Regions from separate parts of the Gilliamella sp. B2785 genome, predicted to be linked through region 2. Evidence: riboswitches for the same ligand, from Rfam matches in the RefSeq annotation. Region 2 holds a riboswitch; each other region holds the start of a gene.
The links. A riboswitch is a leader RNA that binds a small molecule or an ion and turns the genes downstream of it on or off. The one in region 2 is predicted to bind thiamine pyrophosphate.
Positions count from the first base shown of each region.

Region 1 (10,917 bases), on a different contig from region 2:
GAATTTGTATCAGTAGGAACGAACATACTTATATCAGCAAAACTCTGACCCTCAACGGGCAAGGAGATTGGGGTTGTAGATGATAAATTGGTAAAAGGCGTATATTGCGTACCATCAGATAGTGTAATCCCAAGCAGACCGTTAGCATCGACCGCACGTGTACGACCACCGTCGAAAGTCAGATAAGGCGGAGTACCCTGTATCTGATTTGCTGTTGTCTGTGATGTCAATGCGTGACCAGAAAAAGGAAGGAAAAAGACCACGAAAAAAACAATCTGCCGGGATAATTGGGAAAAGGATCGAAAACCGGATCTGAAAGAGGATCCGAAAAACGACCGGAAAAAAGATCGAAAAGAGGATCGCGGAAGCGATCGCGCGAAATTTCGCAGAATTTCACTTGATTGCGTGGAAAAATAAGCTTCAGTGAAAAATTTAAACTGGGTGCTGGACTTAGACGAATTTAAAAGATAGGTTGGCCAGGTTGCCTGTTGCCTGTTGCCTGTTGAAAATTATAATGCATTTTAGACTACCTTGTCAAGTAATTTTTTGATTTATTTGTGATTTTATACTTTTATATCAAATTTTAGCCTATTAGCTAAAACCGTGTAAAAAGTATAGTGATTGGAAAAACACGATGCAACACTTTTTTTCGCTCATTTGTGTTAACTTTTGTAAATTGGATCTAAAAATAATCTAAGTTGCAATTGGTTATCTATTGTTTTAATTAAGTATATCATCATTACAAATCTTTATAATCAGAACGATTGATCCTGAAAATTTTATTTTAGGGCTTAAAACAAGAATTTTGATCATTTAATAATTTTTAAGTGAAATTTAGAACCCCAAAAACCCCGCTCCTCAACTTTTTTTGCGATAGGAACCTCAAAAATAAACCCGCGGGTAATTCAAACGTCGCTAAGCCGCTTAATCGCTTATTATGATTTCTTCGACTATTTAATTTTTAAATACATATCCTCTCCCTTTACGAAAGGATTTTATGCAATAACTTATTTGATCATATTTCATCCATTCGTAAGTCTGAATTTTTTCTAAATGATAGTTATGATCTTTTACTACATTTCTATTTTAATTAGTTTTTGTTCGTTTTATAATCAATCCCCTCAACTTCTTACAATCTTCGATTTTTAATAAAAACAATGTGTTAATTAAGAGTAAATTTTCAACGCAAGGGAGTATTAACATGAATGATGGGTTAAAGCTAGAAAAAATAAAAGCCTTATTTGAAAAACTTGAATTACCCGATTTTAATAGCTCATCAATAATTTATGGTTCTATCCACCCAAAACTTTGGAGATTTGCACTTTTTCAGGGCGCAGCCGCTTTTGATATTAAACACTACCTTATTTATTTTAATTCCGATGAAATTATTTTAATTGGCTTAACTCTCGGTGCAGATTTAACGAATGATGTTATTCGAATACCAATGACGTCAATTTCAAATTTCAAGTTCAAGAAAGGCTGGATTACCAGTAAATTTGAATTTACTATGGCTGGAAACAAAAGATATCCATTTATAGTACCTAATTTTGTGTTCATCGCAAAATGGCAAAAGCCAAATTTAACCCATATTGTTTCCACCTATTTTAATCAATAATTAACTCAATTATCTTTTACCTATATGATGAAAAATAATTACCTAATATATTGTATTATTGGGTAATTTAATTTCATTTTTTACGTTTAATGTGTGATGCAGTCCTTGCCCGCATCGGAAATCCGTGAATTTGATTATAGTGCTTAGCGCTTTATAAAAAGTCCGAATATGTTCTAACTTGCATATTTCTGTTTTCTAGTTTAATTTATCGTCACTAACCCATTCACTTTTTGAGATGAGACATGACGATATCATTTAAAGAGCAGCAACAACGGATCAATTTTGTTAAACAATTTTTTGCTGAGCAATTAGCTAATAATTTATCACTAATTGAAGTTCAAGCCCCACTTTTGAGTCAAATTGGTGATGGTGTTCAGGATAATTTATCTGGGACTGAGAAGGCGGTTCAGGTTAATATTAAGAGTATTCCTGATGCGCAATTTGAAGTGGTTCATTCACTCGCTAAATGGAAACGCAAAATATTGAGCCAACATAATTTTCCAGTTGGTGAAGGTATTTATACCAATATGAAAGCGCTTCGCCCTGATGAAGATAAGCTCTCCCCTATTCACTCTGTTTATGTCGATCAATGGGATTGGGAAAAAGTGATTCGTCCTGAAGATCGCAATCTTGCTTATTTAAAACAGACGGTAGAGAAGATTTATAGTGCCATTAAGGCTACAGAAAAAGTGGTTTCAGAAAAATATCATCTTTCTTGTTTTTTACCAGAGTCGATCACTTTTATGGATAGTGAGCAGTTATTAAAACGTTATCCTAATTTGTCACCAAAAGAGCGCGAAAACGCGATTACTAAAGAGTTAGGCGCAGTATTTTTAATCGGTATTGGCGGTGATTTGTCAAATAAAGAAAAACACGATGTGCGCGCCCCTGATTATGATGATTGGAGTAGCGATAATGAGATGGGTTCTAAAGGATTAAATGGTGATATTTTAGTTTGGAATCCAGTTTTAAATAGTGGTTTTGAAATTTCGTCAATGGGTATTCGCGTCGATCCTGAGACGTTAAAACGTCAATTAAAATTAACCAATAATGAAGATCGTCTCCAATATGCTTGGCATAAGGCATTAGCTAATGGTGATTTTTTACAGACAATTGGTGGCGGGATTGGACAATCTCGACTAACTATGTTGCTTTTACAACAACATCATATTGGGCAAGTCCAAGCAAGTGTTTGGGATGATGTAACCAAGCAAAACTATCAACAACTTTTATAATTCATGCTCAGCATGTTTTATCTAAAATGGTAAAACATGCTGTTTACTAGTCACTTTTATCCAATGCCATTTGCCAAAAATTTATTTCCAGTTGCGTCGCTTGCTTAAATATTTGGCTTAATTGTTTAAATCGGTTTTCACTAATATTAAGTAATTGTTGTTCTATCCAAGCAATTTCTTTTTGTACTGCTTGTTGAAACTCCTTACTAGCATACATCTCAATCCAAGAGCGATATGGGTTGTTTTCTTCCCAACCTTGAATCCAATTGGCAATCATGCCATACCCAATTAAACAGGGTGCCATTGCTATGTGTATATCTAATATATCGCCGTGTAATCCTATATCAAGCACATAACGTGTATAATCGCTATTGGCTTTGGCTTCCTTTAATGTGCTTAGTTCATATTCAGATATGTGCCATTTTTTGCAATATTCAATATGCAGATCGAGTTCAACTTCAACAATGGTTTTTAAACTCTCTAATGATTGCCGAATTTGAGCAATGTCGTGACTTTTATATACTGCAAGTCCCCAAGCTCGGGAAAAGTTGATTAAAAAAAGATAATCTTGTTTAAGGTAGTATTGAAAGCAGGTTAAGTCTAATGTGCCTTTTCCTAATTGTTGAACAAAATCATGTTGAATATAGTGTTTCCACTTGCTTGATTCAATCAGTGAGTTAAATGATGGCATAATGACTCCTTTTTTGACAAATTCGCTATAAGGAGTTAAACAGATTTCTATAATAGACGTGTTTTAAACTCCCTTCGTCGGTATTAACCGAATCAGGTTCAACGGGTATAATCTCAGCCTATAGCACCCCGGTTAAACAAATTATAAAATTTATAAAATGGTTACTTAAATTTCTCTTTATTCTGCTTTTTGTTCAGTTTCCTGAGATTCTGTAGAAGTCGGCTCTGGAGTTTGAACTTTTTCTACTGGTGCCGAAGCTGGCGTTTGAACTGGAGCGTTACTAGGGCTGTCGCTCTCGACGGGTTGTGGTGTGATTTCAACAGGTGTTTCAGGCTCATCTTTAACTGATTTTGATGATGGTGTACGAATATAAACAATGCTTTGTTTACCTCGATCACATGATCCAACGATTTTACCTTCAATATTTTGTTCACCTTGAGGAACAAGTTTTAATTGGAAGCTATTTTCATTAACACCGTTATTTTTAATTTTTTCGGCGATATTTGCACTAATTTCGTCACAATTGGACGCAGATGCAATAACTGGGAGACCTAATAATAAAACTACTGCTAACTTTTTCATGATCTTTCCTTAAGATTATCGAGTAACTGATGCATTATAAAACGATTGTTTAAACTGTCCATATCGTTTTGAATAACGCTGCAAATAAATTTTATCAATAGATTTGAAAAAGCTAGCTTAGTATAGATTTTTTAGTTAATTCTGCTCTTGGTGTTGGTTTTCGAGTAATTTTAATTTATCTAGAACCCATGAGCGAATATCGGATAATTCGGCTTCAGATAATTGATTTACAAAGTCTCTTTTTGCGTGGAGTTGTTTGCGATCTTCTTCAGTCAAAACCACACCTTTTAAATTTAATAATACCTCTTTACGGTACATTGAGTAGATAAAATCTTTTATCAAATCATCGGAAAGATTAATATCAGCCATGGTGATTTCCTTATTTTATAAAACTCATTTGTTAATCATCAAATTTAGTTAATCTTTGTATAAATAACATTCTGATAGATTTTAAAGATGAATCCAGCCTAAAAAATAGGCTGACTTTTACTATAGTCTAATCACTATTAGATAACAATAGTAAATCGATAAATTAAATTAATTGATTAAATTATTCACTTTATTATTTGATAAGTATTTAACAAACCTGTTGATAACTCAATAACAATATAATAATTAATAAGTTATATGCAAGGTTAATTTTTAATCTTCTCTGATTTCTCAATTTTTGAGTAACAATTATCTAGCCTATTTCACAAAAATTGTGATTATAAAAAAATACAGCATATATTATGCTGTATAAAGAAAATATAAGGGAGTTAAAACAAGAATTTATAAAGCAGTAATAAACGCGGTTAAACCAAATAATACCCCTGGAAAATTAGCTATTGCAATTGGCCAATCCTTTTTTTGTCGTAATAAGCCATAACAGACCCATAATGAGCAGTTAATTGCTGCCGCTAAAGGTTGAGTTGGATTAGCTTTAAATCCATGAAGATTGTCGATAATTTGTGGGATATACGATACGTACATTCCTAATGATGCAAGTGTTGCGATAACACCCAAATAGTGAAAAGCTTTTGGAGAAAGATTCAAAATCAGCCTACCTGCTTATATATGAAAGGAGCAAATAATCTAACATATATAACAAGTGAGTTAAATATTGGTGTACCGTGGTTTCAGATAATATTTTGTAAATAAAATGATAAGATTTTTTATGTGAATCTATTTTAAGTAATCGGATATGGTTTTTAATAATAAATGTTATTGCTACGAAGGCCTTATATCAAGCGCAAATTGTTATATCATATAATGTAGCTAATAAGGCATAAAAACCGCGATTTTTTGATAGTTTTGTGATTATTTAGCTGAGATTCAATCCAATAATGAGATTTGAAGTTTACCGATTAACCCTGCCTTGTTTGTCTGGGCCGTTATGATCTATTTATTAACGCCAAATACCTGTTAGAACAATCAATAAAAACTTAGTTCGCTTTATCTCATCAAATCTTTTGCAAAATGACCATAACTTAAACGTATAGCGCCAACTCGATCCCCAAAGTCAGTGCCTTGTGACACGATTATATGCTTTGCTAGTAATTGATTTAAAATAGCCAACTCCTGCGCCTGACTGCTAACGGGCAAATGGGCATATAGATGAAAACCGCCTGTGGGTATCTGGTAATTGATGTCACCTTTAAAATAGTCATCAAGCCAATCTATTAGTTGGTTAGCCTTCTGTTTTAATTGCTGGCGTAACCATTCTTGATGGGATTGGTAGTGATGAGTCAAATATTCTTCAGCTAAAAGTTGCGGTAATATACTTAATCCCGAGTCAATGTGATGCCTTATATTGGCTAGTTTTTCGATAATTTCTTTCGGTGCAATCATCCAACCAATACGTATGTTGCGACCAATATATTTGGATAATGATCCTAAATAGATAACTTGATTACTGGTATCATATTTTTTTATCGGGTCGATATGACTCTTTTGATCAAAAGTTAACCCACTATAAGCATCATCCTCAACAATACCAATACACTGCTTTCGACAAAATGCCAATATCTGTTTTTTTCGATGATTACTCATCACACATCCCGTTGGATTTTGAAATATTGGATTTAGAAATAGCCATTTAATTTGCCGTTCTAAACTGACTTTTTGTAAACTCTCTAAGGTTATCCCTTCGGCATCACACTCAATACCATATAACCGCAAGCCTGCTGCTTGAAATAGTGGTAATGAATAGAAATATGAAGGTGATTCAATGCCTATTGCATCGCCAGGTTTTAATAATCCTTGAGTAATTAAAAAGAGGGATTGCTGCGTTCCTGAGGTTATTAAAATTTGATCGGTATCAACCATCATGCCAAATTGGTTCAACATATAATTTGCGATCTGCACTTTGAGTGTGGGTAGACCCAATTGCAATGTGTCGCTTTGCTTTTCATAAGCAACCATTTCATGAGAGGTGATATTGGGTAACATTAATTTGGGCATCATATGAGTTGGTAAATCGCCATTAGCCAAATCACAGATGTTCGCCATTTGCTGACGAGTCTGAAATACTTTTTGTTGATATACGCTTTTGCGATTTTGATAGAAATGGGCTGGTAGTCGCCAGTTAATAGTGGAGTAAGCTTGAAGCCCCCATTTTTGATCATTAATAAAGGTTCCACTACCCTGCTTACGAACCAATATATTTCGTTCAGTTAAGATATCTAGTGCATGGACAATAGTTGAGCGGTTAACGTGCAGATTTTTAGCCAACTCTCGCTCTGATGGTAATCTCTCACCCGCTATTAATACCCCTTGTTCAATGTAATTTTCAATCAACTGGATCACTTTTTTAAATAGTGCTCCGTCAAAAGCCGCTAATTTTTGTTTATTCCACATCGTCTATCAGTTTTTTGATTTATGCATAATTGGATGGGTTAATTATAGTCCAATTGGCTGTTTATTGTAGCAATTTTATTTTGAATAATAGTTTATTTAATTAGGAGTAATCATGAAAACAGGTACACAAACAGTAAAACGTGGCATGGCACAGATGCAAAAAGGCGGTGTGATTATGGATGTAGTTAATGCCGAACAAGCAAAAATTGCTGAGCAAGCAGGTGCAGTGGCTGTAATGGCTTTAGAACGTGTTCCCTCTGATATACGCGCTGCTGGAGGCGTAGCACGAATGGCTGATCCAACAATCGTTGAAGAAGTGATGAAAGCAGTCACCATACCTGTTATGGCAAAAGCGCGAATCGGTCATATCGTTGAGGCACGCATTTTGGAGTCTATGGGCGTCGATTATATTGATGAAAGCGAAGTGCTGACACCAGCGGATGAACAATATCATTTATTGAAAGATGAATTTACCGTACCTTTTGTTTGTGGTTGTCGTGACTTAGGCGAAGCACTGCGTCGAATTGGTGAAGGAGCTTCGATGCTACGCACCAAAGGTGAACCAGGAACAGGTAATATTGTAGAAGCAGTAAGGCATATGCGCCGAGTAAATGAACAAATTCGTTTAGTTGTTGGTAAATCAAAAGATGAGTTGATGACATTTGCTAAAGAGATTGGTGCACCTTATGAGTTGATATTACAAATCAAACAACTGGGTAAACTACCGGTTGTTAATTTTGCTGCTGGCGGCATTGCTACGCCTGCTGATGCTGCATTGATGATGCAACTTGGTGCCGATGGTGTGTTTGTTGGTTCAGGTATTTTTAAATCGCAAAATCCGGAAAAATTCGCTAAAGCAATCGTTCAAGCAACAACTTATTTTGACGATTATCCAAGATTAGCTGAACTTTCAAAAGGATTAGGTGAAGCGATGAAAGGTATCGAAATCAGCAAATTAAGCGAATCTGAAAGAATGCAGGAGCGAGGTTGGTAATGAGCTCAAAAGCAAGTAAAACCATTGGTGTGCTTAATTTACAAGGTGCAGTGACTGAACATTTAAATATGCTTGCAACTATTGATTTAGTCATCCCAATTGCAGTAAAAAAGCCCGAGCAATTGAGTCAAGTTGATGGTTTAATTATTCCGGGTGGTGAATCAACTGCAATAAGTCGTTTAATTCGACAAAATGGCTTATTTGAACCAATCCAAGAGTTTGCTAAGCAAGGTAAAGGGATTTTTGGTACCTGCGCGGGTTTGGTGCTTTGCGGTAATGAAACAAGCCATAGCGAAGTTGAACAACTGGGGTTGATGGATATTGTGGTTGAACGTAATGGATTTGGTCGGCAAATTGCTAGCTTTGAGACGATGTTAGATATTGCACCTATTGGCCAGCAAGTTCCAGCTGTTTTTATCCGAGCGCCCTATATTGCTAGGGCGGGCAAGCAAGTCACACAACTTGCTTTTATTGATAATCATTGCATAATGGCAGAGCAGAATAATATTTTAGTCTGCTCATTCCATCCCGAACTAACGACCGATAATCGCATAATGCGCTATTTTATTGAAAAATGCTGACCGTTTTTCTCTTATATAAAAATATATTCGATTATAGGCACTAATTATTGGTGCCTTTTTCTCCTCAAAAACCCCGCTCCTCAACTTTTTTTCTATTTTTTAAATTATTTCCAACTTATTTCTGATTTTAATGTATTTGAAGGGAATAAATGGATAAATAAAAAAGTAAATTTAGTTTATTTGATTATTGGTACTAATTATTGGTGCTTTTTTTCATCAAAAAACCCGCTCCTCAACTTTTTTTATCTATTTTTAAATTACTTGTAACTTATTTCTATCTGTCTTTATAATGTGTTAACAAATGATAAATAAAAAAGGTAAATAAATTATGATGACAGGAAGTTGTTTATGTGGCGAGGTTGTCTATCAACTTAATAATGAGATTAAAACAATTGTGTATTGTCATTGCTCGCGTTGTCGCAAACAAACTGGTTCGGCTTTTAATGCTGCAACAGCCATTAACAAGGAAGATTTAACTTTTATTAAGGGCGAAGAAAAGATAAAAGTTTTTTCATGCTCAGGCGTTAATCGCCATTTTTGTGGTCAATGTGGTTCACACCTTTTTTCTAGTCGTGATAATGATAATAATAGTTATCGATTACGTATTGGCCTAATTAATGAACCAATTAATGCGGAAAAGCGTATTCATATTTATACCGGTTCAAAAGCGAATTGGGATATTATTTGTGATGGTTATCCTGAATTCGAAGAAGGAATCCCCCCAAAATAATTCGATGTTAATATCATTCGCTGGATGATGTTTATTTTCGAAAGCTAAGTCTGCTTTTAAAGCTCTTCATTACGTTGCCAATGGGTTTTATGCGCAAAACCCATTAGGTTATTTGTCATCTTGATTTGTTGCAATTGAATAGACCAAATCGGTGCTTTCATCACTCTGGCAAAAGGAAAGGCATGATAATAAAGTTTATAAGCATGACTTGCTTGATTTTCAGCAAGCAATTGAGCATTGCCTGTAAATTGTATCCCTTGTATTTTAGCAACCGATTTTGGACTAATGCTAATCGTGCCAGCAACATTAGGATTTTTTAGCATCGCTTGTGCGTGTTGGGTTTTCAATTCTGATAAGAAATATAAGCACCAATTAACTTCATCAAATACATAAAATGCGTTGCATGACCATGGTTGGTTTTCTGCTAATATTAGGCTCAAACTTAACACATGTTGCTGTTTAATAAATTGCACGATTTTATGGTCAGATGATTTCATTATTTTATTCAGATTTTTGATTAAGACTCATATCCTCACCCCAGCGCGGTAAACTAGGTACATCAATATCAAACAGATCAAGCGCTCTGGCAACACTATGAGTGATAATATCATCGACACTTTCAATATGTTGATATAACGCAGGAACAGGTGGAAAAATAATTCCCCCCATTAATGTCACCGCTTCCATATTTTTAATGTGTCCTAGATGTAATGGGGCTTCTCGTGTCATTAACACTAAGCGACGACGCTCTTTTAAAACGACATCAGCAGCGCGTGTTAATAAATTATCAGATAGACCATGAGCTATTGCTGCCAGTGTTCGCATCGAGCAAGGTGCAACTAACATGCCCATTGTTTTATATGACCCACTAGCAATGGCAGCGCCAATATTGTCAACCGAATAGACCATATCGGCTAAAGATTCTAATTGTGCTAACTGGGATTTAGAATGTTCGTAATTCCCGGTTATTTTGGCCGCTTTTGATATGACAAGATGGGTTTGAATGTCCATTGGTTTTAGGAGTTCTAAAGCTTTTATACCATAAGCAAAGCCTGTTGCGCCACTTATACCAACTATCATTCTTCTCATATTGATTCCTACAGTCAAATTTCTGAATTTATTTTAACTTAGATTAGTGCGTTAAGGTATGGGAATTTGTTTAATCGCGGAGTGAAAGTCACCGCTAACCTTTTTGTTAGCGGTGGAATTTGATATAACTTATTCTTTAGCCATTGGTTGTTCAACGACTTTTGTAGTTTGTTTACCTTGAATGGTTTTAATTTTGTCACCATAAGTTTTTACGGCTTCTTTATTTGATAATAAGCTATATGTTAGCTTAAAGTCAGCGCTTTTACCTGGTTCTAATTGAGGAACACGTTTTTGTTCACGTTCAATAGTAACAGGATAGGCAAAGCTTGTACCTGGCTCAATACCAGTCACGTAACCTTGTTTAAGCGTATCGGTGTTTTTCCATAATGTAAGCACTGGTAACTGTTTAGTATTAAATGAAATACCAACCCCTTTATCACCTGCTTTGTTAGCCAACATCACTTGAGTTTGATTTTTTGAATCCGCATAAGGGAAGATGTTATAAACCATTTCGTCAAAGTTTTTTGTTGGTCCTAAATAGGTTTGCCAATTTTTAAGGCCG
Region 1 covers NZ_JAFNNC010000006.1:36,374-47,290, reverse strand. Annotated here, with positions in the region: gene J3U24_RS07970 (hypothetical protein) at 1-263, opposite strand, end outside; gene J3U24_RS07965 (hypothetical protein) at 1,202-1,615, shown strand; gene asnA (aspartate--ammonia ligase) at 1,858-2,850, shown strand; gene tenA (thiaminase II) at 2,897-3,541, opposite strand; TPP riboswitch at 3,594-3,682, opposite strand; gene J3U24_RS07950 (DUF1161 domain-containing protein) at 3,719-4,123, opposite strand; gene J3U24_RS07945 (hypothetical protein) at 4,259-4,492, opposite strand; gene J3U24_RS07940 (SemiSWEET family transporter) at 4,895-5,158, opposite strand; gene J3U24_RS07935 (PLP-dependent aminotransferase family protein) at 5,558-6,961, opposite strand; gene pdxS (pyridoxal 5'-phosphate synthase lyase subunit PdxS) at 7,071-7,955, shown strand; gene pdxT (pyridoxal 5'-phosphate synthase glutaminase subunit PdxT) at 7,955-8,536, shown strand; gene J3U24_RS07920 (GFA family protein) at 8,865-9,266, shown strand; gene J3U24_RS07915 (pyridoxamine 5'-phosphate oxidase family protein) at 9,323-9,763, opposite strand; gene J3U24_RS07910 (UbiX family flavin prenyltransferase) at 9,768-10,355, opposite strand; gene J3U24_RS07905 (aldose 1-epimerase family protein) at 10,485-10,917, opposite strand, start outside.
Region 1: it holds a riboswitch for thiamine pyrophosphate, as region 2 does, so the genes downstream of both, tenA (thiaminase II) here and thiB (thiamine ABC transporter substrate binding subunit) in region 2, are expected to answer to the same signal.

Region 2 (10,917 bases):
AAATAACCAATCGAAATTAGTGACAACCCACCGACGATAATGCCATAAACGGTAGCAAATTTTTTGGTAATATTAGGAAAAAAGAGAATAGGCACCAGCCAAATCATACTATAAATTATCGAGTCACGAAGCCCAATAAAATTAGCATGTCCTGACAATGCAATGTAAAGTTGTAATGCACAAGAAAAGTAACAGAAATACAAAATAGCATAAACCAACGAGCGCCAACTAAAATTTCTATCCAAATTTTGCTCCAATAATTACAAATAAAAGTGCAACTAAACTAACAAAAACAGATTAACAAAACCTTAAGATGGAACTAATAAAGATTATTTATTGATTGATTATGAAGAAAGGGATTCAAAAACCCCGCTCCTCAACTTTTTTTGATGCAAAAAACGGCTACTAAAAAAACACAGTTTAAGGCCGAATTATTTATTTAGACAACATTGCAGAATTTTAAACCCCAACCCCCCCACTCCTCAACTTTTTTTCGATAAAAAATTAAAAAAACCACCCTAGTTGAAACGGATGATTTATTTTCAATATCCCTCTGCTATTAATGCAATTCACTAAAATAATTCTTCAACGCCTGAATAAACGCACTATCTACCATAGCAGGATATTTATTTGCCTGCCATGATTGTAAAAATAATAGATGTTGAACCGTTAAGGGTTTATTCATATCGTGGAATTCGTTTAACTGTTCGTTTATCTCTTGGGATGTTGTGAGAAGGGATTGTGGTGTTTTTTGCTTCGGTATTTGGCAATGCTTTTGGTACCATAGCTCATAGCCACTTAAATCATAATCACCCAATAACTCATACCCCGTTAAATTAGGGCTTGCATTGGGATAGCGTTTAGTAATAGAACGGGTAGGAAACCCACCGCAAATAATAATTTCATCAATTTTTTTTATATATTTTGCCGTTGCCTTTAAGTTAAAACCCAATAATTGCTGAACCACATATAATGATTGATTATAAAGCTTTAAAAAATTACCTTCAGCAATAAACTGAACCGGACTTTTACTTAACGCGATTTTGTCTTCAATATTCATTTTATATTACTCCTTTAATATCTATATTTTTAACCACCACCTCGGTGCCCAGCATTTTTGCCGCTTAGCCGCAAAATCGCTTTTTATGGCTAAACGACGTTGACTCCTTGAGTCAGCTTACTTTTAATCACCTAATACTATTTTTTATCACTCCCACCCCCGGCCTAAGGATTAAGGACGAAGGAATAAGAACTAAGGATGGGAGCAAAGTCCGGAGTAGCTGGAGGAGGTGTAGTCCAAAATCACGTGACCGTAGCTTGTGTACACGACAAACTGGCGACTACCATCCGGGTCACTAGTCCAGTAATAATAGTCGCTGAAGCCAACGCCTGAATAATCAGGCATACGACCCCACTCAGTGAAAAAACCAGAACCTATATGACGCATGTAAAAATTATGGAGGGCGGAAGGGGTGGCGCCGACTGAACCCTGACAGTGAGCGCCTGATTGACTACCACGACAAGATGCATTGGTTAAATCCTTTACCTTAGGTACTTGATAACCAATACTATTACACCAAGATAATGTATTAGGATAAAAGTCCCGCTTAGAATCACGGTTCACGAACCACTGCTTCAAAGTAAAACCATATTTGACGACTGGAGTACCATTAGTATCACGACCGACCAATTCGAAGGTCTGAGGCAAAGATGGAGTGGAAACACGACTAGGACTGGATGAATTAATCTGGGATTGAGTAGCGTAAGGACCAGTTAAAGTAACACGAACGCTTGTAGCAGTAGAATTAGACATTGTGACGGTGATACCTCCCTGAGAAACAGGAGACCAAGACAATGGCTGACTACTACCGGTAATGAGTAAATCAAAGTACAATCCATTAAGACCAGTTGTAGGAAAGTTTCTACCGTAAGAAGATGGGCCAGTTGACTGAGGGATAAAACCCTTAGCAGGGTCCCACATCGAAGCTGGGCCAGCAAAATCAACAGATGGGTCATGAGGCCAATCACCACGCTTACCATACCTTAAGTTAGGCCGAGCAAATCTAACACAAACTGGAGTACCAGGCTTTGGATTGACGTAATAAGTCTCACTACGAGCACTGAAAGTACTACGATTAGGAAATCCGTAACGAGTTGATAATGTACCGTCAGTACTGGATAACGTAACCTTATAAGGTGCAGAATCAGTACATGTCGTTAACACTGTATCACGTGATACAGGCCGATTGTTTCTATCGACGATAGATAAACTTAAAGAACCTGTAGCACTAACGCCAGAATCTCCATCATCATCACCCCAATAATTATTAGGAGGACCGATAAGTGTACTTAAATCGACTGAAGTAGTATCAGTAGGAACGAACATACGAATATCAGCAAAACTCTGACCCACAACCGGCAAGACGATTGGTGCTGAAGAAGATGAAGTATTGGTTGAAGGTGTATATTTAATTCCGTTAGATAGTGTAATCCCAAGCAGACCGTTAACATCAACCGCACGAGTACGACCACCGTCGAAAGTCAGATAAGGTGCACTACCCTGTATCGCATTCCTAGTTGTCTGTGATGTCAATGCGTGACCCGAAAAAGGAAGGAAAAAAGCCACGAAAAAAACAATCTGCCGGGATAATTGGGAAAAGGATCGGAAAAAAGATCGAGAAGAGGATCGCGGAAGCGATCGCGCGAAAATTCGCAGAATTTCACTTGATTGCGTGGAAAAATAAGTTTCAGTGAAAAATTTAAACTGGGTGCTGGACTTAGACGAATTTAAAAGATAGGTTGGCCAGGTTGCCTGTTGCCTGTTGCCTGTTGAAAATTATAATGCATTTTAGACTACCTTGTCAAGTATTTTTTTGATTTATTTGTAATTTTATACTTTTATATCAAATTTTAGCCTTGTAGCTAAAACCGTGTAAAAAGTATAGTGATTGGAAAAACACGATGCAACACTTTTTTTCGCTCATTTACGTTAACTTTTGTAAATAGGATCTAAAAAAGATTTAGATGATAATTGATTAAGCACTGTTTTAATTAAAGATTATCATTATTACAAATCTTTAGAATCACGGTTATTGATCCTAAAAAAATTATTTTAGTATTAAAAATAGTGGTTATGATCATTTAAAAGTTTTAAGTGAAATTTAAAACCTCAAAAACCCGGCTCCTCAACTTTTTTTGTAATAAAAAACCTCAAAAACAAACCCGCCTTAGCGGGTAATTCAAACGTCGCTTAGCCGCAAAATCGCTTTTTTATGGCTAAACGACGTTGACTCGTTGAGTCAGCTTACTTTTAATCACTTAATACTATTTTTTATCACTCCCACCCCCGGCCTAAGGATTAAGGACGAAGAAATAAAAACTAAGGATAGGCGCAAAGTGTGTAGTTGCTGTGGTAGAACAAACTCACGTGACCGTCGTTCGGGTCCACGATAGACTGGTTACCAACACCCGGGTCACTAGTCCAGTACCAAGGGTCGTAGAGGAAGCCAACGCCTGAATAATCAGACATACCACCCCACTCCGTGAAAAAGCCAGAACCTATATGACGCATGTACCAATTACCAGGTGAGGAAGGGGTGGCGCCGACTGAACTACGACAGAAAGAATCGTTGTCAGGACAAGATGCATTGGTTAAATCCCTTACGCTAGGCATTCGATAACCAATACTATTACACCAAGATAAAGCACGAGAATAATAGTCCTGCTTAGAACCTCGGTTGACGAACCACTGCTTCAAAGTAAAACCATATCTGACGACAGCATTACCTCGACTATCACGACCGACCAACTCGAAGGTCTGAGGCAAAGTAGGTTTAGAAATAGAAACAGGAATGGATGACTCCTGCTCGGATGAACTAGCGTAAGGACCCTTTAAAGTAACGCGTACGCTTGTAGCAGTAGAATTAGACATTGCAACTGTGATACCACCATGAGAAACAGGAGACCAAGACAATGGCTGACTACTACCACTAATATCTAAATCAAAGTACAGTCGATTAGCGCCAGTAGTAGGAAAATTTTGATCATAAGAGGACGGGTCTGTTGACCGAGTGAGAAAACCTTTATTAGGGTCCCACGTCGAAGATGGGCCAGCAAAATCACCTGTACCGTAAGTCAAATTAGGACGAGCAAAACATACCACAGCCCCAGCCTTAGGATTGACGTAATAAGTCACATTACGGGCACTGAAAGTACTACGATTAGGAAAACCATAACGAGTAGATAATGTACCGTTAGTACTAGATAACGTAACCTTATAAGGTGAATTACAAGTCGTTAACACGGAATTACGTGATACAACTTGATTGTTTTTATCGACAATAGATAAACTTAAACGACCAGTAGCAGTAACGTCACTATCTCCATCATCATCTCCCCAATAATTATTAGGAGGACCGATAAGAGAACTCAAAGCGACTGAATTAGTATCAGTAGGAACGAACATACGAATATCAGCAAAACTCTGACCCTCAACCGGCAAGACGATTGGGGTTGTAGATGATGAATTGTTAGAAGGCGTGTAATTAGCTCCGTTAGATAGCGTAATCCCAAGCAGACCGTTAGTATCAACTGCACGAGTACGACCACCGTCGAAAGTCAGATAAGGAGGAGTGCCCTGTATCTGATTTGCTGTTGTCTGTGATGTCAATGCGTGACCCGAAAAAGGAAGGAAAAGAGCCACGGAAAAAACAATCTGCCGGGATAATTGGGAAAAGGATCGAAAACAGGATCTGAAACAGGATCCGGAAAACGATCGGAAAAAAGATCGAGAAGAGGATCGCGGAAGCGATCGCGCGAAAATTCGCAGAATTTCACTTGATTGAGTAGAAAAATAAGCTTCAGTGAAAAATTTAAACTGGGTGCTGGACTTAGACGAATTTAAAAGATAGGTTGGCCAGGTTGCCTGTTGCCTGTTGCCTGTTGAAAATTATAATGCATTTTAGACTACCCTGTCAAGTAATTTTTTGATTAATTTACAATTTTATGCTTTTCTGTCAAATTTTAGCCTATTAGCTAAAACCGTGTAAAAAGTATAGTGATTGGAAAAACACGATGCAACACTTTTTTTCGCTCAATTGGGTTAACTTTTGTAAATAGGATCTAAAAAGGATCTAGATGATAATTGATTAAGCGCTGTTTTAATTAAAGATTATCATCATTACAAATCTTTAGAATCACGGTTATTGATCCTGAAAAAATTATTTTAGTATTTAAAATAGTGGTTATGATCATTTAAAAGTTTTAAGTGAAATTTAAAACCTCAAAAACCCGGCTCCTCAACTTTTTTTAATGGAAAAAACAGCTACTAAAAAACGCCATAGTTTAAAGCGGAATTACTTATTTGAGACAACATTGCAAAACAGAATTTTGAACCCCAAAAAACCCACTCCTCAACTTTTTTTACGGAAGGTTCTAATTATGAATAATAACTTATCCCTAACAATTTAGCTATCTCTTGATTTTCAGCTAGCTGTTTTGGTTCTGCATTAAAAATGACGTTTCCATTTTCAATAACCACACAGCGAGAAAAATGGCTAAGTGACTCATCCAGATAATGCGATACCATCATTAAGGTCAGATTAAATTCACTACAAACCTGATTCACCAATGCCAACATTTCAAAGCGCAGAGCTTGGTCAAGAGCAGAAAATGGCTCATCTAATAATAATATAGGACGATGTTGTATAAGACAGCGAGCCAGTGCCACGCGTTGCCGTTGGCCACCCGATAGCTGTTCGGGATAGCGATGGTTAAAGCCTTCCAGCCCGACACGAACCAGAATATCATTAATAGTCATTTGTTCAGCTCGACTCAGTTTTAATGTCGGCTTGATGCCTAAAGCAATATTTTGTTCAACCGTTAGATGGCTAAATAAGTTATTTTGTTGAAATAGCATCGATACAGGGCGTTTACCGGGTAACGTTGTTGTGACATTTTGGTTATTTAAAATGATTTGTCCTGATTTAGGAAAGATGAACCCCGCAATCAAGCTAAGTAATGTACTTTTGCCCGCGCCACTTGGTCCGACAATAACAACCCGCTCTTTAGCAGCAATATTTAGCGTAAAGTGCATGTTGAAGTTGTCATATTGATATTCAATTTTTTGAAGTTCGATCATAATCCATCACAACCAATAAACTAAAAGATAAAAGTAATAATATCGCGGCTGTCACGATACTTTCTTGATAATGATAATGCGATATCTGTTGGTATAAATAATAAGGTAACGTGGTCACCGACTGCCCGCCAAACAGAGCTATTACCCCAAAATCGCCCAATGACAATATGGCAGCAAGGGCAAAACTCATCAACATAAGGCTTTTTAACCCCTTAAAATCGACCAAATAAAAATGCATTAATCCATTGATATTAAGGGTTTGGGTTAACTGCCAATAGCGTGCCGTAATATCATACATCGGCGTAGCTAAATTTTTAAGGATGAAAGGTAACGCCATTAACCCATTACAAACCATAATTAATAAGCAGATAAAAACAGTGTTATGACTAAAACCGAATAACAATAAAAACAATCCCGATGCTAATACCATGTTTGGTATAGCTAATATCAAGGAGGCAACCATCATAAGCCGATTACTTAATTGACGTTGTTGGTTAATCAATAGTCGGCAATTGGTCCATAGCAAAAGTAACCCAAGTAACATCGCTATCATAGCCGAACCTATAGCAATAAGGATTGAATAGAGTAAGGCTTGTTGCAACATCGATGTGAGTAATGAGATTTGGAAAAAATAGAAACCTTGAAAAAGTATGGTAATCATCGGAGACAGGATAAATAATCCCCCTATTACGATAATGATCATGCTAATCATTTTTAGCCAATTGGTTATCGGTAATTGATAGTTGGAGTGACTAAATTTAACACTCAGCTTTCTATCATTTCTATTTATTTTCTGCATCAAGCTGATAAAAACAATACAGCAAACCAACTGCACGCAAGATAGTAATGCGGCTTGTAATAGATCAAAGTCTCGCACCGCTTGATAAATAGCCACTTCCAGCGTGGTGTATTTTGGACCACCACCCAATGCAAGCACTATGGCAAAACTCGAAAAACAGAGCATAAAAATAAGTGCTGCCATAGGCAATATTTGTCTACGAAGTAACGGCCATTCAAGTAATTTAAAATAGGTAAATGTTGAAAAATTAAGTTGTGCCGCTAGCTGTCTTTGTTCTATCGCAACACTGTTTAATGTTTTGTAAAAGAGCACACAAGCATAAGGAAAATTCAAAAAAACATGAGCCAACAAAATACCTTGCAAGCCATAAATAGGAAATGAAAATGGGATATGCAGTACTTGGCAAATGTAAGCCAGTAAACCTTGTTGCCCATATACCGACAACAACCCTGTCACAACCACTAAAGCGGGTAAAATAAAGGTAATTGGCATTATTTTTATCAGTAACTTTTTACCTTTAAAATCAATAAAGGAGAGCGCCTTAGCCATTAATATTGCTGATGCCAGCGAAAGTATTGTCGATAACAAAGCTTGATAAAAAGTGATCCAAACAATATGAAGTACATAACTATCAAGATAAATCGTCAAATTTCCTGACTCTAAGGCAAATCGCCAAATAGCAATAAGTGCCGAGCTTAAAATAATGAGTATTAAGCTCGCTGCACTCATTCCGGGTAATAACGATTTAAATTTCAACATTGGCGATACGGATCTATTTACTAATTGCCGATTGCCATTCTCGAATCCAAGCCTTTTGATGTTTTTCAATCTCTGCTGGCTCAAATTCTAACGATTTATTGACCGAATTAATTTGCGCAAAGGCATTAGGTAGATCCGTTTTGATAATCGGATACATCACATTTTTCTCAGCAAATTGGTGTTGGACTTCAGGTGTCAGCAAATAACGTAAAAATTGGCGCGCTAGGTCAATTTCTTGACTGTATTTAATGATTCCGGCTACTTCAACTTGACGATAGTGCCCTTCATCAAAAATAGCTGCCTCGTAGTGATGCTCGTTTTCATTAATGATATGTGCCACTGGCGATGTACTGTAACTAAGGACAAAATCCGCTTCGCCTTTTAAAAACATACCATAAGCTTCGCTCCAACCTTTGGTGACCGTCACCGTGTTTTTAGCGATTTGCTGCCACGCTTCGGCTGCTTTATCACCATAAACTTTTTTTACCCAAAATAGTAAACCGAGTCCTGGTGTACTGGTTCTTGGATCTTGGTAGATGATTTTCCAACCGGCTTTATTTTCGACCAATTCATGTAAAGAATGAGGTGGATTTTTGACTTTGTTATTATTGTAGATAAAAGCAAAATAACCAAAATCATAAGGCATAAAACTATCATCCCACCAATTGGTGTTGAGATTGTCGGGTTTAGCGATTTGATGAGGAATAAGAATATTCGCTTGTTTGGCTTGCTCTAATAGGTTGTTATCTAACCCTAAAATAACATCCGCATTCGTTTTATCGCCTTCAAGACGAATACGATTTAAAACCGACACACCATCACCTAATGTCACAACCTCAAGTTGGCAATTGCATTGGGCTTCAAACCCTTTTTTGATAGCCTCACCGGGTCCCCATTGTGACATAAAGGAATTATAGCTATAAACCGTCAAAGTAGGCAGTTCTGCATTGGCTAATGGGTTAAAAAGTGAAAATAGAAAAATAACAGGTAGTAAAAAGTTTTTACAAAACATTTTGCCTCCAAAGAAATAGGTAAAAGACAAAAGGTTTGAGCAGATATAATAACTCAAATCCCTCCGCTGGCATTATCCAGTTCAGGTTCGACGAGTTATGTCAGTCAATCTGACACTCTCAGCCCACTAGGGCACCCCGTTGAGAACGACATTAGTTTAGAGGGTGAAGGTATAATTGTAAATAGTTACCTTCAACGGTTGCCTGCAAACTTATCTATGATTTTGGAAGAGAGTAACTGCGCTTGATCAAACTGATAGCTTTATAAAATTTCGGCTTAGCCCCATTTGTAATCGGAAAATCGATTTCTTGCTTATTTAAGGGGGGAGTGAGTTTTGCATATTCATCCAAAAAGATATTTTCACCATAATTATCATACTATTTTGTCAATTGTGAATCTGAGTTGTTGCAGATGGCCTTGAGCAAACACCAACGTTGAAAAGAGCAAAAGGATATTGATAATCAGGTAGTTAAATAAATTTCGGCACCTGTTTTCTCTTTATTTTTTTATCTATTTTATAATTAAGTTAATAAATTACATCTAAATAAAAAAATTTTGTTTATAAAAGAATCAGCTATTTACTTGTCCTTAACTAATCCCACAGTGACAATTTATCAATTTATCAGTATTATATTGGGCATTTTATTTTAATCGATTAGGTTCAGTGTGAATATTCAACAACTATTAACACAACGTGTTTCTCAAGCAATGATTATGGCGGGTGCTGATAAAAACTGCGACGCTTTAATCAAGCAATCAGCTAAAGCCCAATTTGGTGATTACCAAGCAAATGGTATCATGTCTACCGCTAAAAAATTGGGAATGCCACCACGAGCATTAGCTGAAAAAGTTTTACAACATCTTGATATTGATGATATTGCCGATAAAATCGAGATCGCCGGTCCTGGTTTTATTAATATCTTTTTAAAAGATAGTTGGATTGCTGAACAAAACGAAGTCGCGCTAAATAGTGATAAACTGAATATTACTTTACCAGCCAAACCACAAACTATTGTGGTTGATTACTCTGCACCAAACGTAGCAAAAGAGATGCACGTCGGCCATTTACGCTCAACTATTATTGGTGATGCTAGTGTCCGAGTATTAAGCTTTCTTGGTCATAATGTTATCCGAGCCAACCATGTTGGAGATTGGGGAACCCAATTTGGGATGTTAATCGCCTATCTTGAAAAAATGGAAAACGAACATGCCAATGACATGGAACTTTCAGATTTAGAATCGTTCTATCGCGCAGCAAAAAAACATTACGACGAAGACGAAGCCTTTGCCGAAAAAGCCCGTAATTATGTCGTAAAACTTCAAGGTGGTGACCAATATTGTCGTGAAATGTGGCGAAAACTGGTGGATATCACCATGACACAAAACATTGCCACATATAAACGCCTTAATGTCACCTTATCGGTTGAAGATACAATGGGCGAAAGCATCTATAACAGTATGCTACCAGGCATTGTTGCCGATCTAAAACAGAAAAAATTAGCGGTTGAAAGTGACGGTGCCATCGTCGTATTTCTAGATGAATATAAAAATAAAGAAGGCGAACCAATGGGCGTTATTATCCAAAAACGTGATGGTGGCTATCTTTATGCAACAACCGACATTGCCTGTGTAAAATATCGTTACGAAACACTTCATGCTGAACGTATTTTATATTATACCGATTCACGTCAACACCAACATCTAGAACAAGTTTGGGATATCGTGCATAAAGCGAAATATGTACCAGAATCCTTAAAACTTGAACACCACATGTTTGGTATGATGTTAGGTAAAGACGGCAAGCCGTTTAAAACTCGTTCAGGTGATACCGTAAAATTAAACGACCTGCTTGACGAAGCAACAGAGCGTGCAGAAGCACTCATTAAAAGTAAAAATCCCGATCTTTCTCCAACAGAACTTGCCAAAGTGATTGATGCTGTGGCGATTGGCGCAGTGAAATATGCCGACCTATCCAAAAATCGTACAACCGATTATGTTTTTGATTGGGATAACATGTTGTCATTTGAAGGCAATACTGCACCATATCTACAATATGCCTATACACGCGTACTGTCGGTGTTTAGAAAATCAAATATCAACGAAGATAGCTTAACTGGTAATATCAATTTAGGCACGGACAAAGAGCGAACATTAGCAATTCGATTAATTCAATTTGATGAAACCGTTTCAACCGTTGCTGTAGAAGGCA
Region 2 covers NZ_JAFNNC010000001.1:305,224-316,140, forward strand. Annotated here, with positions in the region: gene cptA (phosphoethanolamine transferase CptA) at 1-245, opposite strand, end outside; gene J3U24_RS01410 (hypothetical protein) at 560-1,060, opposite strand; gene J3U24_RS01415 (hypothetical protein) at 1,253-2,626, opposite strand; gene J3U24_RS01420 (hypothetical protein) at 3,380-4,702, opposite strand; gene thiQ (thiamine ABC transporter ATP-binding protein ThiQ) at 5,438-6,139, opposite strand; gene thiP (thiamine/thiamine pyrophosphate ABC transporter permease) at 6,117-7,697, opposite strand; gene thiB (thiamine ABC transporter substrate binding subunit) at 7,711-8,709, opposite strand; TPP riboswitch at 8,750-8,858, opposite strand; gene argS (arginine--tRNA ligase) at 9,375-10,917, shown strand, end outside.

Region 3 (10,917 bases), on a different contig from region 2:
AGCAACGAGCCTTTTTAAAATGGGCTGGAGGAAAATATGAGCTTGTGGACACAATTAAACAATATCTACCAGAAGGGGACCAACTCATTGAGCCCTTTGTAGGCGCTGGTTCTGTTTTTTTAAACACAAACTTTAAAAGTTATATTTTAGCTGATATCAATCATGATCTAATTGCGTTATTTAGGTTATTACAATCCAATCCTGATAAGTTTATTAATGATCTTAAGCTATTATTTAATCATCAGAATAATCAAGCTGAGGCTTTTTATCAGCTACGAGATGTCTTTAATTATAGTAAAGATCAATATCTACGATCGCTTTTGTTTGTCTATTTGAATCGCCACTGTTATAACGGTTTATGTCGCTATAATAATAGCGGGCTTTTTAATGTACCCTTTGGACGTTACAAAACTATCTATTTTCCTGAGAAGGAGCTCTACTATTTTGCTCAAAAAGCACAAAAAGCTGAGTTTATTTGTACTCCTTATCATGAAGCAATGAAAATGGCAAAACGCAATTCTGTCATTTATTGTGATCCGCCTTATCTTTCTCCAAATGAATCTATCGGTTTTACGGCTTATTATTCCAATAATTTTGGTTTTGAAGAACATAAGCGATTGTCACAATTAGCTGAAAAAATAGCTTATAAAAAAAATATTCCTGTACTACTATCAAATCACGATACAGAGTATACCAGAACGTTATATAGTAAAGCGCGCCATCTTTACCGTGCAGAAATGCGACGCTCAATTAGCTGTGCTGGCGAAGGACGCAAAAAAATTGATGAAATATTAGCCTTGTACCAAAAATAACCTATTTTATGTATAAGGTTTTATTAGTAGAGGTATGTTATGAAAGAGTTTATTATTGCACCATCAATATTATCCGCTGATTTTGCTCGACTTGGAGAAGATACGCAGAAAGTATTAGACGCTGGTGCCGATGTTGTCCATTTTGATGTAATGGATAACCATTTTGTACCAAATTTGACGATGGGTAGTATGTTTTGTAAGGCTCTTCGTGACTATGGTATTAAGGCTCCGATTGATGTTCATTTGATGGTTTCGCCGGTTGAAGATTTAATTACCTCATTTGCCAAAGCTGGCGCAACTAATATCTCTATTCACCCTGAAGCTACTATTCACCTTGACCGTTCTTTGCAATTAATTAAAGATCATGGTTGCAGTGCGGGAATTGTACTTAATCCTGCAACGCCGTTAGATTATTTAGATTATGTGATGGATAAAGTCGACATTATTTTATTAATGAGCGTTAATCCAGGTTTTGGTGGACAATCATTTATACCAAGTACTCTAAAAAAATTGCAACAAGTTAAACAGCGCATTATTGAGTCTGGCAGAAAGATTCGTTTAGAAATTGATGGTGGTGTTAAAGTTGATAATATCGCTGAAATTGCCAGAGCGGGTGCTGATATGTTTGTTGCTGGTTCGGCAATATTTGGTCAACCGGATTATAAAGCCGTAATTGATGCAATGCGTAAAGAATTAGAAGGTGTTAACCATGGCTAAGTTAAATGATATTCAAGCTATTGCTTTCGATTTAGATGGAACTTTAGTCGATAGTGTGCCTGGCCTTGCCTTAGCTGCACAAAAGATGTTAGCAGATTTGGAGTTACCCACCGTTACTAATGAGCAAGTAAAAAACATGGTCGGTAATGGCATTGATGTCATGCTCGAACGCGTATTCAACGTGATTGGTCGCAATCCGTCTAAAGAGGATTTCAATAAAGCGAAACAGTTGTTTAATCATCATTATGATAAGGTTATGGATGAGCAAACAACGCTATTCCCGCATGTTAAAGAAACCTTAAAAACGCTTTATGAAAATCATTATCCCTTAGCTTTAGTTACCAATAAACCTGCACAATTTTTACCTGCTTTATTGACGTCATTAGGTATTAAAGAATACTTTTCATTGGTACTTGGTGGTGGTGATGTGATTAAGTTGAAACCACACCCTGCCCCACTTTATCAAGTCATGGCAACCTTTGGATTGTTTAGTGATCAGTTGCTGTTTGTTGGTGATTCAAAGAATGATATTACTGCTGCTAAAAATGCTAATTGCCCGACTGTAGCATTAAGTTATGGTTATAATTATGGGGTGTCGATTGCATCTAGCAAGCCTGATTTTTTATTTGATGATTTTAAAGATATTTTAACCTTATTACCTCAGCCAAAGGCTGATGCAAAAAAATAATGAGTATAAATTAGGAATAAATTATGAGTAAACCAATTGTATTTAGTGGCGCTCAGCCATCAGGAGAACTAACATTAGGCAACTATTTAGGGGCTTTGAAGAATTGGGTGTCTTTGCAAAATGAATATGATTGCGTTTATTGTATTGTCAATCAACATGCGATCACGGTCCGTCAAGATCCTAATAAGTTGCGAAAAGCAACACTTGATACGTTAGCGCTTTATTTGGCGTGTGGTATCGATCCACAAAAAAGTACTATTTTTGTTCAATCACAAGTACCAGCTCACGCTGAATTAGGTTGGGCGTTGAACTGTTATACTTATTTTGGTGAACTGAGCCGTATGACGCAGTTTAAAGATAAGTCATCTCGTCACTCTGAAAATATTAACGCCGGGCTATTTGATTATCCAGTATTAATGGCTGCTGATATTTTGTTATATCAAGCTAATTTAGTTCCTGTAGGTGATGATCAGAAACAACATCTCGAGTTATCACGTGATATCGCTATGCGTTTTAATGCACTTTATGGCGATATTTTTACTGTTCCTGAGCCGTTTATTTCTAAAGTAGGTGCTCGTGTGATGTCTTTACAAGATCCAACCAAAAAGATGTCTAAATCAGATGAGAATCGTAACAATGTTATTGGTTTACTTGAGAATCCGAAAGATGTCGAGAAGAAGATTAAACGGGCAATGACCGATTCAGACGAACCACCTGTTGTACGTTATGATTCAAAAAACAAAGCCGGTGTTTCAAATCTGTTAGATATTTTGACAGGTATTACAGGTAAGCCGATTGCTGAACTTGAAAAAGAGTTTGAAGGCAAAATGTATGGTCATCTAAAAACCGAGGTGGCGAATCAAGTTATCGAGATGTTAACCGGTTTACAAGCAAAATATCATCAATATCGAGATGATGAAAATTATCTTCTTTCAATTATGCAAGAAGGAGCACAAAAAGCTCGCGCTAAAGCAGAGCCTACGTTGAAGAAGGTTTATGACGCAATCGGTTTTGTATAATCTAAAATAAGATTGCGATTATTACTAAACAATATCAAACGGCTTTAATTGATATGAGCTCTATTGTTCTAATAATGAGTTAGCTTGAGGCCTTTTGATTATAATAGGTTTATTATGAAAATTATCATTCTTGGTGCAGGCCAAACTGGTAGTGCACTTGCTGAATATCTAGTAACTGAAAAGCAGAACGATGTGACTGTCGTTGATGAAGATCATGATAAATTGCAATCTTTGCAAGAGCGTTTTGATTTACAAGTTATTTGCGGTAAATCCTCTTACCCACAAGTATTAGAGAGTGCTGGCGCGGAATCAGCCGATATGTTAGTTGCCGTTACCAATTCTGATGAAGTAAATATGATGGCTTGTCAGATTGGGCATGTGATGTTTAATATTCCACAAAAAGTTGCTAGAATCCGTGCTCCTGAATATAACGATGAAAGATACCCATTCTTCAATAAAGATTGTATCAACATCGATCATATTATTGCTCCTGAAAACTTAATTACAAATCATATTAGCCAATTAGTTCAATATCCTGGTGCTCTACAGTTTGCTTCGTTTTATGATAATCGTGTCTGTTTGGTTGCTGTAACCGCTTATTACGGTGGTGCGTTAGTGGGGAGCGAACTATCCGAACTTAAAGAGCATTTACCACATGTCGAAGCGCGTGTTGTTGCTATTTATCGTCAAAATCGTTTTATTCGTCCAATAGGTTCGACTTTAATTGAAGCTGGAGACATGGTTTATTTTATTACCCCTCCCCTCAATATTAAAGCAGTAACCAGTGAACTACAAAGGCTAGAAAAACCTTATAAACGTATTATTATTAGCGGTGGCGGTGGCGTTGCCATTGCTTTAGCTAAACGTTTAGAGAATGATTATCAAGTTAAGTTGATTGAACGTAATGCAGAAAAAGCTGAATTAATAGCTGAGCAGTTAGTTAATACCACCGTGTTACATGGTGAATCATCAGACCAAGAATTATTATCACAAGAGCAAGTCGAGTTAACCGATCTGTTTGTGGCGGTCACTAGCGATGATGAAGCCAATATTATGTCATCTATGCTGGCAAAAAGAATGGGGGCAAAAAAAGTCATCGTTCTTATCCAGCGACAAGCCTACTTAGAATTGATTAACGATAGTGTTATTGATATCGCGATTTCACCACAACATGCCACTATTTCAGAACTACTAAGCCATGTTAGGCAAACGGGTGTAGTTAAAGTTGTCTCATTACGCCAAGGTGAATCGGAAATTGTCGAAGTAGTTGCTCGTGGTGAAGCGGAAAATTCAAAATTAGTCGGTAAAAATATTAACAGTTTAAAATTACCTTCAGGTGCTACGATTGGTGCCGTGGTTCGTGGTGAAGATGTAATTATAGTAAATACGGATTTAATGATTGAAGATGGCGATCATTTAATAATTTTCTTACCGGATAGACGAGCCATTAGTGATATAGAAAGATTATTACAATAACTTGTTTAATTTTTAAACTCAGTTCATAATAGATTCAATTTTATCCAAATTTGTTATTTAGACTCGGGGTGTTTTTTGTTAGAGCAAAAAACTGAGAATTTACCCGTTGAACCTGATCTGGATCATGCCAGCGTAGGGAAGTCTCTGTCTTAATTACCGCTTTTGACACATTCTTCCCTTAATATTATTTATTAGATAAGGAAAGAATATGTCGGTCATTAAATTATTTTCAAATCAAGATGCCATTCCTTTTATTGAGCAAGTTCATCAGAAGCGACCTTTAATCCATTGTATTACCAATGATGTGGTACAAAATTACACCGCTAACGTTCTTTTGGCGATTGGGGCTTCACCAGCGATGGTGGTAGCTGAGCAAGAAGTTGAGGACTTTGTTGCCATTGCAAATGGTTTGTTAATTAATATTGGTACGATCAATAGTCATAGCGCTAAAAGCATGTTACTAGCCGCCGCAAAAGCTAATCAAACTCCTTGGGTATTAGATCCTGTCGCAGTTGGAGCAGCATTGAAATATCGCACTGAAATTGCTAAGCAATTATTAAAATTTAAACCGACAGTTATTCGAGGAAATGCTTCAGAAATTCTAGCATTAAGTGGTCAACAATCATCATCAAAAGGGCCTGATGGACTGGATTCTACTGATTCTGCATTAAATGCGGCAATGCTATTAGCCAAGAAATATCAAACCATTGTTGCAATAACAGGTGAGACCGATTATGTCACAGATGGTGAGCAGGTTTATAGCATTGTTGGGGGTGATATCGCGCTAACACAAGTAACTGGTACTGGTTGTTCATTATCTGCGATTGTGGCAGCATTGATTGCAAGTTCTGAAGATCATTTAAAGGCTACTGCTTCAGCCTGCTTTATGATGAAAAAAGCGGGTGAACTCGCTAATAAACAGCAAGGGCTAGGTACTTTTGCTATGTCAATTATTGACCAACTTTCTCTTTTCACCACAAATAAGGATTTTTGATGAAGAAGCAACTTGATTTAACACTCTATTTAGTACTTGACCCAGTACTTTGTGATGGCATAAATGGTATGGTTAATACCACTAAGTTTGCAGTTGAAAATGGTGTTACTGCCGTTCAATTACGTTCAGAACAAGAATATTCAGGTAGAAATTGGTATAAAGCTGCCCAAGCTTTAAAAGAAGTATTAATCGACACTCAAGTTCCACTATTGATTAATGATCATATTGATATAGCTTTAGCTGTCGATGCCGATGGTGTTCATGTTGGACAAAGCGATCTACCTGTCGAAGTTGCACGACGATTAATTGGAGAAGATAAATGGATAGGGCTTTCAGTCTCTAATTATTCGCAACTTGAGCGCGTTCCTTGGCAACTAGTCGATTATCTAGGTATTGGTCCTATCTATCCAACCCCCACCAAAAAAGATGCAGCAGAAGCAATAGGCATCGCCCAATTGACTGAACTTGTTAAAGCAAAACAATGCCCTGCCGTTGCGATCGGTGGTATCGGTGTAAACAATTTAACTGAAGTGATTCAAACTGGCATTGAAGGTATTGCCGTTGTATCCGCAATTTGCGGGCAAGGAGATATTGCTAAGGCCACATCTGATTTGATTAGAAAAATAAGACAAGTAAGATAGGAAATTAAACCATGACAACAGTTTCATTAACTATAGCTGGTAGCGATCCTAGTGGCGGTGCAGGTATTCAGGCCGATTTAAAGGCCTTTTCAGCGCTTGGCGCTTATGGGATGTCAGTCATTACTGCTTTAACCGCACAAAGTACACAAGGTGTTAATAGCATATACCCAGTGCCACCCGAATTTGTTGAGGCTCAATTTAACACACTTTATCAAGATATCCATATTGATAGCGTTAAAATCGGTATGCTGATGAATAAAGAGATTGTAACCACGGTTAATCATCTATTAAGCAATAATCCTATTGCCAATATTGTTCTTGATACGGTAATGATAGCCAAAGGGGGGCATCCTTTATTGAGAAATGATGCCATTACCGCTATTCGAGAATTGCTATTACCATTCGCCACCATCATCACCCCTAACCTTCCAGAAGCAGCAGCATTACTTGATTGTCATGAGGCACAAAACGAAGATGAAATGCAACAACAGGGTTATGAGCTACTCAAATTAGGCTGTCAGGCAGTATTAATGAAAGGAGGGCATTTGCCAAGTCAAGAAAGTCCTGATTATCTAATCACGCCAACTAAGATCATCAGAATGGCATCACCACGTATCCAAACTAAAAACACACATGGTACAGGTTGCACATTATCGGCAGCTATTTCAGCATTACTACCAAAATATGAGTTAGAAGAAGCCGTTAAACAAGCAAAAAAATACCTACAAGGTGCCATTGAAAATGCAGATAATTTGAAAATTGGTAAAGGAATTGGACCTACTCACCATTTTTATCAATGGTGGAACACCGCAGGAAAAGGCTAGAAAGCTAAATGTGGTATTTTCGGCAAACGCTATTTTCAACAGCTATATACTTCATCGACAATCCGTGCCAATGAAGTATATGAAAACTTTTTTAGTGCATTATCTAGTCAAATAGAGGCTATTGGATATTTGTATTATCTAGTATTTAAGCGATTGTCTTAATCGTTTAAAATGAGAAATTGTAAATAGTATTGCCTTAATACGAAATACCCACAAACTCAAACCCCGCTTGATTAACGGCTTGAATTGCAGCTTCTTGTGAGATAGTACCACCTTCTATATCAACTTCATGTTTCGCTAAATCAACAGTCACTTTAGCTTTAGGATCAATATCATTAATTGCTTTAGTAATGGTTTTAACACAATGTTGACAACTCATATTATCGACGATTAATTTCATCATTATCCCCTTTTGTTATCTATAATTCATCTAGTGCAACGTTGGAACATCTATAATTAAAATAAATTTGTCTGCCATATAAAGTATAGTGATTATATTACGCCAATAAGCCTACAAAAAAAACACCTCAGAATAGTGAAAATTTATAAGATTTATATCTGTTATTAATAAAACGTAATGATTGAGCGTTTCTGCTCCTTTATACTCAAATAAACCATGGTGCCAAGAAAAATAAGCAAGGTTATCCTTCAAGAATAAAAAATGAATAACAGAAATAATCGACTTATACAAAATTAGATTGTATATTTATTCATCTATGTGGTTTTGATAATAAAGTTAGTTTTTGTTTTTAAATATAATTTTAACTTAGATGTATAGTTCCATTTTTATTTTTTCTCATAAACGATATTCAGGTTAATTAGGAGCCTAAAATGCAGCATATTATGGAAACGATTAGAAAAACAGAACAAGAATTTGTTGATATTCGACATCAGATTCATAAACATCCTGAGTTAGGTTTTGAAGAGAAAAAAACCAGTGATTTAGTTGCAAATAAGCTATCTGAATGGGGCTATGAGGTTCATCGTGGTCTAGCAAAAACTGGCGTCGTTGGTGTTTTGAAAAATGGCGCTTGTAATAAGAAAATAGGTATTAGAGCTGACATGGATGCATTACCTATTGTTGAAGCTTCGGGTAAACCTTGGAGCAGTGTTAGCCATGGTAAATTCCACGGTTGTGGTCATGATGGGCATACCACTATTTTGCTATGTGCAGCTAAATATCTTGCCGAAACACGCAACTTTGATGGGACTTTACATGTCATTTTTCAACCAGCTGAAGAGTTGTTATATGGTGGGAAAGTGATGGTCGATGAGGGTTTATTTAAACAATTTCCTTGTGATGTGATTTTCGGTATTCACAATATGCCCGGATTTAAGGAAGGCCATTTTTATTTTAAAAGCGGTGCTCTTATGGCTTCATCCGATACGATTCATATCACCATCAAAGGGAAAGGTGCTCATGGAGCCATGCCTGAGCGAGGAATTGATGCGACGCTTGTTGCTTGTTATATTGGCATTGCTTTACAAAGTATTGTTTCCCGCAATGTTTCACCCTTTGAGAAAGCTGTTATCACGATTGGTTGTATTCAATCTGGCGAAGCCCCCAATGTGGTGAATAGCGATGCATTGATGAAGCTAACCGTCAGAGCATTAGATAATAATACCCGGACTTTATTGCTCAAGCGTATTACCGAAATTGCCACTTCGCAGGCGGAAAGTTTTGGCGCCTCAGTTAAAATCGAACATATCAATGGTAGCCCTGTTTTACATAATGGTGCTAATGCAACAAAATTTGCATTAGAAGTTGCTCAGAAATTAGTCGGTAAAGATCGTGTTCATGATAATTGCCATCCTTTTATGGGCAGTGAAGATTTTGCTTTTATGTTAGAGAGCAATCCAAATGGTTGTTACATGATTATCGGCAATGGAGACGAACCAGGATTTTGTAGTGTTCATAATCCTGGTTATGATTTTAATGATAAATGTATTGTTCCTGCTGCGTCATATTGGGTTGCATTAACTGAAACATATTTAAGTAAATAAGGATAAATCGCTTCTATGTCTGGTTTAAATATGTCAACTTCAAAGAATTCTAGCACCAAGCAAGTTAAAAGTTATAACCGGTTAACATTAGGTATTGTATTAGGAGTTATTACTTTTTGGCTGTTTGCTCAATCAATAGTCAATGTTGGACCGGCTGTTCAGAATACTGTTGGTATCACTCCAGCCTCTTTTAATTTAGCAGTAAGTTTGACTGCACTTTTCTCTGGCTGCTTTATTGTGGTTGCTGGTGGTTTAGCTGATCGCTTTGGACGAGTTCGTTTTACTTACTTTGGTTTTATTTTAAGTATTATTGGTTGTCTTTGTTTGATTTTCGCCCAAGGAGAAATATTATTTACCTTTGGACGCATTATTCAAGGCTTATCTGCAGCCTGTATTATGCCATCGACTTTAGCATTAGTGAAAACCTATTATCAAGGCAAAGATCGTCAGCGTGCATTGAGTTTTTGGTCGATTGGATCTTGGGGCGGCTCGGGCACTTGTGTGCTTGCTGGCGGTGCAATAGCGACTTATTTAGGTTGGCAATGGATCTTTATAATCTCTATTATCTGTGCTGTATTAGGTATGCTTTTGTTGAAAGGAACTCCTGAAACCAAAATTGAAGATCCTTCGAGTCTGCCAAAATTTGATTATGTAGGGCTATTTGTTTTTGTTATTACGTTAGTTTCATTAAATCTTGTGATAACCAAAGGTTCTACTTTTGGATGGACTAGTCTAACAACATTATCGTTGGCTACCGTTTGTTTTGTTTTTATGATTTTATTTTTTGTTATTGAAAAAAGTAAAGCGAGTGGCGCTTTCATTGATTTTGCATTATTTAAAAATATCCCTTACCGTGGTGCTACCTTATCCAACTTTATGCTAAATGCTGTTGCAGGCACGTTAATTGTGGCCAGCACTTATACCCAACAGGGGCGAGGGTTTACCTCTTTCCAAAATGGATTATTAACTATTGGTTATTTAGTTTCGGTTTTATGTATGATTCGTGTTGGTGAAAAAATCTTACAAAAGGTAGGTGCGAAAAAACCAATGTTAATGGGACCGTTAATTACTGGTTCCGGAATTGCATTGATGACGCTGACATTTTTACCAGATATGCTTTATATTATTTCAGTATTAGGTGGCTACATTTTATTTGGTCTTGGTTTAGGTTTTTATGCGACACCTTCGATCGACACAGCAATTTCTAGCGCCCCTGAAGATAAAGTTGGTATTGCATCAGGGATATATAAAATGGCAAGTTCATTAGGCGGTGCTTTTGGTGTTGCCATTTCAGCATCAATTTATGCTGCAGTTATTGCCAGTGGTCAAAGTATAGCAACTGGCGCAGCAATTGGATTATGGATTAATGTCGGATTTTGTCTGTTATGTTTTATTTCAATTTTATTTTTAGTTCCAAATAATGCCGGCAAAAATAAATAGCTTAAGTTAATTTTTAATTCTTAAAACACTTCATAGGGATATGACTTTTTATTTATATCCCTATATTTCTAACCAACATTATGTTCAGCTTATTTACCAATGCAAAATGAGCTGAATATGCGCCCTAGTAGATCATTGGAGGTAAATTCGCCAGTGATTTCACTCAATGACTCTTGCGCAAGCCGAAGTTCTTCTGCTAATAGTTCGCCAGCATGAAATGTTGTGAGCTGGTATTTACCATTATTTAAATGCTCTGCAGCTTTTTCAAGTGCTTGTAAGTGTCGTCGACGAGCTAAAAAGCC
Region 3 covers NZ_JAFNNC010000003.1:35,411-46,327, forward strand. Annotated here, with positions in the region: gene J3U24_RS04430 (Dam family site-specific DNA-(adenine-N6)-methyltransferase) at 1-812, shown strand, start outside; gene rpe (ribulose-phosphate 3-epimerase) at 852-1,529, shown strand; gene J3U24_RS04440 (phosphoglycolate phosphatase) at 1,522-2,217, shown strand; gene trpS (tryptophan--tRNA ligase) at 2,241-3,236, shown strand; gene trkA (Trk system potassium transporter TrkA) at 3,351-4,712, shown strand; TPP riboswitch at 4,767-4,868, shown strand; gene thiM (hydroxyethylthiazole kinase) at 4,921-5,706, shown strand; gene thiE (thiamine phosphate synthase) at 5,706-6,347, shown strand; gene thiD (bifunctional hydroxymethylpyrimidine kinase/phosphomethylpyrimidine kinase) at 6,359-7,171, shown strand; gene J3U24_RS04470 (heavy-metal-associated domain-containing protein) at 7,368-7,574, opposite strand; gene J3U24_RS04475 (M20 aminoacylase family protein) at 8,003-9,175, shown strand; gene J3U24_RS04480 (MFS transporter) at 9,191-10,615, shown strand; gene mnmE (tRNA uridine-5-carboxymethylaminomethyl(34) synthesis GTPase MnmE) at 10,705-10,917, opposite strand, start outside.
Region 3: it holds a riboswitch for thiamine pyrophosphate, as region 2 does, so the genes downstream of both, thiM (hydroxyethylthiazole kinase) here and thiB (thiamine ABC transporter substrate binding subunit) in region 2, are expected to answer to the same signal.